Allocatelliglobosispora scoriae: one gene and its partner. The protein of the gene in region 1 interacts with the protein of each later gene in a pairwise test. Links are inferred from orthologs where the notes say so. Each region holds a gene or a part of one and is shown on either strand. Other genes may lie near its edges. The genes, in order: F4553_RS24730 and ndk.

What was found.
Region 2: the proteins of F4553_RS24730 (region 1) and ndk interact in binary tests that used the Escherichia coli proteins (3 or more experiments, as listed by UniProt). The link is inferred for Allocatelliglobosispora scoriae from one-to-one orthologs.

The regions. Positions count from the first base shown.
Region 1 is NZ_JACHMN010000002.1:4,198,319-4,201,548, reverse strand. What follows is about bases 314-3,230. They hold F4553_RS24730 (uracil-DNA glycosylase), read right to left. Parts: upstream 2,151-3,230; coding sequence 1,476-2,150; downstream 314-1,475. Other genes in these bases: mdh (malate dehydrogenase), read right to left, coding at 2,287-3,230; F4553_RS40225 (biliverdin-producing heme oxygenase), read left to right, coding at 584-1,489. UniProt on the Escherichia coli protein: Excises uracil residues from the DNA which can arise as a result of misincorporation of dUMP residues by DNA polymerase or due to deamination of cytosine.
Region 2 is NZ_JACHMN010000002.1:2,239,425-2,242,660, forward strand. Bases 140-3,062 are described here. They hold ndk (nucleoside-diphosphate kinase), read right to left. Parts: upstream 1,844-3,062; coding sequence 1,436-1,843; downstream 140-1,435. Other genes in these bases: ileS (isoleucine--tRNA ligase), read right to left, coding at 140-1,095; F4553_RS42435 (VOC family protein), read left to right, coding at 1,968-3,062. In the rest of the region: more of ileS, read right to left, coding at 1-139; more of F4553_RS42435, read left to right, coding at 3,063-3,236. UniProt on the Escherichia coli protein: Major role in the synthesis of nucleoside triphosphates other than ATP. The ATP gamma phosphate is transferred to the NDP beta phosphate via a ping-pong mechanism, using a phosphorylated active-site intermediate.

The DNA of each region.
Region 1 (3,230 bases):
CGCGAGCCTGCCGCCGCTCGCCTTCGCGCTCGGCTGGGTCCTCGTCGGGCGCTCCCTCATCGCCGGCACCGTCGCCGCCATCGTGGTCGCGGTGGCGGTCGCCGGCTGGCGTTACCGCCGCGACGAGCAATCCCGTGCGGCACTCATCGGCGCGCTCGGCGTCGCGGTGGGCGCGCTCATCGCCGCGCGTACGGGACGGGTCGCCGACGTCTTCCTCCTACAGCTCGCCACCAACGCCGCGAGCGCGCTCGCCTGGGCCGTCAGCATCGCGGTCCGGTGGCCCCTGCTCGGCATCATCGCCGGGGCGGCGCTGGGCCAGAAGACCCGCTGGCGCAAGGACCCGGCACTGCTGCGGGCCTACTCCCGGGCGAGCTGGGTGTGGGTCGGCCAGTACGTCGTCCGCCTCGCCGTCTTCCTCCCGCTCTACGCCGCCGACTCCGTCATCGCCCTCGGCATGGCCCGGTTCGCCCTGAGCTGGCCGCTCATCGCAGCCTGCCTCGGTGCGAGCTGGTGGGTCCTGCGGCGAAGCCTGCCCGCTGGGCACCCCGGTATCCGTCACCCCCTTGTCGAAGGCGCAGAACCGATGAGCACAGCATCCGCCGATCCCTTCACCCCCGACGTCGTGGCGCAGATCGCACACCACATGAACAGCGACCACGCCGCAGACAACGTGCTCATCGTGCGGGCCTTCGGCGGTCACCCGGCCGCGACCAGCGCGGTCATGAGCGGGCTGGACGCGACGGGGATCGAGTTCGAGATCGACGGCGGCGCGATCGCCCGCGTGCCCTTCGGCACCACGCTCACCGCCCGCCCGCAGGTCCGGGGCGAGGTGACGCGGCTGTTCCACGAGGCGCAGGCGGTGCTCGGGATCAAGCCCGCCTTCTCCGTCCAGCTCCGCGACGCCACCGCCGACCTGCACGACAAGGCGACGCGGGTGCCTTACCTCGGTGAGCTGATGCGGGGGAAGCTCGACGCCGTGGCCTATGCGGAGATGGTCGCCCAGCACTGGTACGCCTACCGCGAGCTGGAGGCGATCGTCGTCGCCAACCCCGGCGACCCGATCGTGCAGGCCTTCCACCTGCCGCCGCTGACCCGGCTGCCGAAGATCGAGGACGACCTCGCCTCGCTGCTTGGTCCGCAGTGGCAGGACCTGATCACGCCGAACGAAGCGACCCTGCGTTACACCGCCCGCATCCGCGAGGTCTGCACCGACTGGCCGGGCGGCTTCGTCGCCCACCACTACACGCGTTACCTCGGGGACCTCTCCGGCGGGCAGTTCATCCGCAAGGTGGTGGACCGCACGATCGGCGCGGGCACGTCCTTCTATGACTTCAGCGACCTCGGCGACCTCGCGGCCTTCAAGGAGGATTACCGCCACCTGCTCGACGCCACCACGTGGGATGACGCCGAGCGGGAGCGGATCGTCGTCGAGTCGCGGATCGCCTACGAGCTCAACATCGAGGTGCTGGAGCAGCTCACGACCAGGTGATGGAGCCGCGTCCGGCCTCGGCGAGCGCCGCCTCGATCTTGCTGAACGGCTTGCTTCCGAGGAAGCCGCGCGGGTTCATCGGGCTCGGGTGACCGGCCTCCAGCACCACGTGCTGCGAGTTGGTCACCAGCGGCGCCTTCTTCCGCGCGTAGGAGCCCCACAGCACGAAGACCACCCGGTAGGGCGAGTCGTTGACCGCGCGGATGATCCCGTCGGTGAACTCCTCCCAGCCCTTGCCCGCATGCGAGTTCGGCGTCCCCGACCGCACGGTCAACACCGCGTTGAGCAGCAGCACACCCTGCTGCGCCCAGGGAGTCAGATCGCCGTTCGACGGCGGAGTGACCCCCAGGTCGTCCTGCAGCTCCTTGTAGACGTTGCGCAGGCTGGGCGGCACCGACACCCCGGGCCGCACACTGAAGCTCAAGCCATGAGCCTGACCGGGCTTGAAGTAGGGGTCCTGCCCCAGGATGAGAACTCGAGTCCCCGCCGGCTCGAAGTAGCGCAGCGCGGTGAACAGGTCTTCCTTGGGCGGGAAGACGGTGGACGACGCATATTCGCCTTCAACGAAGGACGAGAGCCGGGCGACCGCATCCGGGTCGACATAGGGCTTCACCGCATCAAGCCAAGCCCCGGGCAGCAATTCAAGGAGATCCAACGCCATAACGGGCAACCCTACTGTCCATGTCCGACACTTTCGAAATACACCCCGGCGTCGGGACAGAGCGCACCCGGACCACGACAGGGCGGGGTCGACCCGTACCGGTCGACCCCGCCCTTCGAGCGCACACCACAAAGAATTACAGCGAAGCCACGTCAGCCTGCTTGGCCCGGACGGCCTCGGCAGCCTCCTTGAGGCCCTCCAGCTCCGAAGCGGTCAGCTCGGTCTCGACGACCTTGCGGACGCCGGTCGCACCGATCTCGGCCTCGACGCCCAGGTAGACGCCGGAGATGCCGTACTCACCGTCGACCCACGCGCAGACCGGCATGATCGCGCCGGAGTCCTCCGCGACCGCCTTCGCCATGCGGGCGGCGGCGGCCGACGGCGCGTAGTAGGCGGAACCGGTCTTCAGCAGCGCGACGACCTCGGCACCGCCGTTGCGGGTGCGGACGACGAGCTCCTCGATCTTCTCGGCGGGAAGCAGGTCGGCGAGCGGCTTGCCGTTGACCGTGCAGCGCGACGGGACCGGCACCATGGTGTCGCCGTGCGAACCCAGGGTCAGGGTCTGCACGCTGCCCACCGGCACGGCGAGCGTCTCGGCGACGTTGTTGGTGAAGCGGGCCGTGTCGAGCATGCCGGCCTGGCCGAGCACCCGGTTCTTCGGGAACTCGCTGGCGATCTGCGCGAGCGCGGTCATCTCGTCGAGCGGGTTGGAGACGACGATGATCACGGCGTCCGGAGCGTGCTTGGCGACCTGCTCGGCGACGCCGCGGACGATCTTGGCGTTGACGCCGAGGAGGTCCATCCGGCTCATGCCCGGCTTGCGGGGCAGGCCTGCGGTGATGACGACGACGTCCGAACCCGCGATGCCCTCGTAGCCCTCACCGTTCGGACCGGTGGAGACGCCGACGACCTTGGTCTCGAAACCCTCGATCGCCCGCGATTGGTTCAGGTCGAGGGCGAGGCCCTCCGGCTTGCCCTCGACGATGTCGGTGAGCACCACGGTCTCGAAGACGTCGTACTCGGCGAGCCGCTGTGCGGTCGTGGAGCCGTAAAAACCGGCGCCTACGACGGTGACCTTCT
Region 2 (3,236 bases), 2.0 Mb from region 1 along the record:
GAGGCTGGTGAAGCGGGTGTGCGCATCGACCGTGACGATCGTCGGCACCCCGGCCGCGTTGCAGACGAGCTGGTCGTCCTCGCCGAAGGCGGGCGCGAGGTGGACCACGCCGGTGCCGTCGGAGTCGCTGACGAAGTCGGCCGCGAGCACCTGGAACGCGTTGGGCCCGGCCTGGTCGACGAGGTAGTCGAAGAGCGGGGTGTAGCGCCTGCCAGCCAACGAGGCGCCGGTGACGGTGTCGACCTGCTCGTAACCCTCCAGCTCCTTGGCGTAGGCGCCGATCCGGGAGGCGCCCATGATGAGGCGCTCGCCGTCCTTCTCCAGCACCGCGTAATCGAGCTTCGGACCGACCGCGACGGCGAGGTTGCTCGGCAGGGTCCACGGCGTCGTCGTCCAGACCGCGAGCTTCTCGCCGCTGTCGAGCTGGAACAGCACGTGCAGCGCCGGGTCCTGGCGGTCCTTGTAGACGTCGTCCATCCGGGTCTCGGTGTTGGACAGCGGCGTCTCGCAGCGCCAGCAGTAGGCGAGCACCCGGAAGCCCTCGTAGACGAGGCCCTTGTCATAGAGCGTCTTGAACGCCCACATGACCGACTCCATGTAGGGCGTGTCGAGGGTCTTGTAGTCGTTCTCGAAGTCCACCCAGCGGGCCTGCCGCGTGACGTAGCGCTCCCACTCGTTGGTGTAGCGCAGCACGGACTCGCGGCAGTAGTCGTTGAACTTCTCCACGCCGAGCGCGAGGATCTCGGCCTTCGTCGTGATGCCGAGCTGCTTCTCCGCCTCCACCTCGGCCGGCATGCCGTGGCAGTCCCAGCCGAAGCGGCGCTCCACCCGGCGCCCGCGCATCGTCTGGTAGCGCGGCACCACGTCCTTGGCGAAGCCGGTCAGCAGGTGGCCGTAGTGGGGCAGGCCGTTGGCGAAGGGCGGGCCGTCGTAGAAGACGAACTCGTTGTCGCCGTTGGTCCCGGCGTCACGCGCCTCGACGCTCGCCTCGAAGGTCTTGTCGGCCGCCCAGTAGTCGAGCACCTTGCGCTCGACCGCGGGCAGGTCGGGACTCGCGGGGACGGTGCCCTGCGGCTCATGCAGTGGGTACGCCATGGTGGTTGGTCCTCATCTCGCGTCACGTTTCGTCCGTGCCGCGAGGACGAGCCTCGTGGGCCCGCGGTACCACCTCGCTTGCCCGCGCTGCTTGCACAGCATGGGCCGCTCGTTATCGGCTGTGACGGGCCGTCCCGTCCGGGTCTAGTCAGCCCCTGATGGGGCCTTTCTTCCGGAGGCTCACCGGTGATGGCCGGGTCGATGCCTGTGCACCTAGCCTACCGCCCCCCGCGACTCATTTCTCCCGGGCATCCGTCACCGGCTAGCGGTCGGCCGAAGGGGCAGTCGATCCCGCCGACTGCCCCTGACCTTTGTGACGGTTATCGCGGCGTGTCCGGCATTAAAATTCAGGGAACCACAGGGCGATCTCCCGCGCCGACGACTCCGGGGAGTCCGACGCGTGCACCAGGTTCTCCCGGTTGGAGAGCGACAGGTCGCCCCGGATCGTGCCGGCGGCGGCCGCGCGGCCGTCCGTCGCACCGACCAGCGTCCGCACGACGGCGATCGCCTCGTCGCCGGAGATGATCGCGGCGATGAGTGGCCCACTCGTCATGAAATCCTTGAGCGGCGGGTAGAACGCCTTGGTCACGTGATCGGCGTAGTGCGCGTCGGCGAGCTCGCCGTCCATGCTGCGCAGCGCCAGGGCATCGATGACCAGCCCTTTACGCTCGAACCGGCCGATGATCTCCCCGACCAGACCGCGACGAACAGCATCCGGCTTGATCAATACGAGCGTCCGCTCGGACACGCGCTCCTCCAATTGTCTGTATGAACAGGCGTTACCAGCCTACCTGTGGGCTTTTGCGGGTCGCGTCGTCGGCCTATGTTGGTATCGAAGAAGTCCAACGTGCGGTGCGATAGGGGAGGAACTCGTGGCGAACGGTCTACGCAAGCCGCTGGGGACGGGACGGGTCACACTCGCGATCATCCTCGGCACCCTCGGCGCCTATACCGCAGCCGCAGGTGCCGGCATGACGAGCTGGCCGCTCGCGGCGATCGGCGTCGCCGCCCTGGTCCTCGGTGTCAGCCTCGTCGTGACCTCCACGATGCGGGGAGCCGACCGGGCCTGGGTGGACGGCACGGGATACGTGCTGGAGATCCATGAGGCACCGCAGTCGCTGACCCACGGGCGCTGCGAGATGATGCTGCAGATCGACGCTCCCGGCCACCCGGCCGCCTCGGTGAAGATCCGCGATCCGCGGGTGCCCGTCGCGAAGTGGCCCGCCGTGGGCTCGATCCTGCCGATCCAGGTCGCCACCGACGACATCCGACGCGTGCGCGTGCTCTGGGACGAGGTGCGGCTCGTCGACTCCCCCACCCAGCAACAGCCGTCGCAGCCGTCACAGCAGCGCCAGCAGCCGCCCCCACCGCAGCCGCAGCGCAGCCGCTACGTCGACGAGGCCGACATCTACGCCGGGGTCACCGGTGACGAGACCTACCGGCCGACCACCCGTCGCGAGGCGGACTACGTCTTCGACATCGACGCCGACCCGGAGACCCCGCCGCCGACCCGCCGACCGGGCCCCGGCCCGCGCCCGCGCCGCACCCCGGAGGCCGAGCCCGAGACGCCGCCGACCCCCGAGGGCTCGCTGATGACCGAGGTCGCCGACGAGGGCCCCCGGGGCTACACAGTGGACGAGAGCGGGCTCATCGAGGGTGACCTGCTCGTCGTCCCGGCCTCGATCGACGTCATCGACTTCAACGACGCGCACCCCGGTCCGGCCGCCGACAAGCCGCCGTCGGCCAGGGAAAACGTGGTGGAGCTGGTGGTCGGTGTCCCCGGCCAGCGCCAGGTCGAGGATGTCGAGCCCGGCTACATCGACGACGGTTTGATCAGCCCGCTCGGCGGCACGATCCACGGTGTGGGGATCACGATGCTCGTCGTGGACGTGTCGCGCAGCGTCGCGTTCTATCGTGACCTGCTCGGCTTCTACGAGATCGACAGCGGGCACAACAGCGCCGTCCTCGCCTCCGGCGACACCCGGATCGTGCTGCGCCGCGCCGACGAGCTGGGCACCACCAACCGCCGGCTGACCCACCTCAACCTGGAGGTCGGCGACCTCGACGCGGTCTATCGGGACCTGCGCCGCAAGGGTGTCGAGTTCACCTACGCACCGCGCGTGGTCAACCGGGGCGAGCGG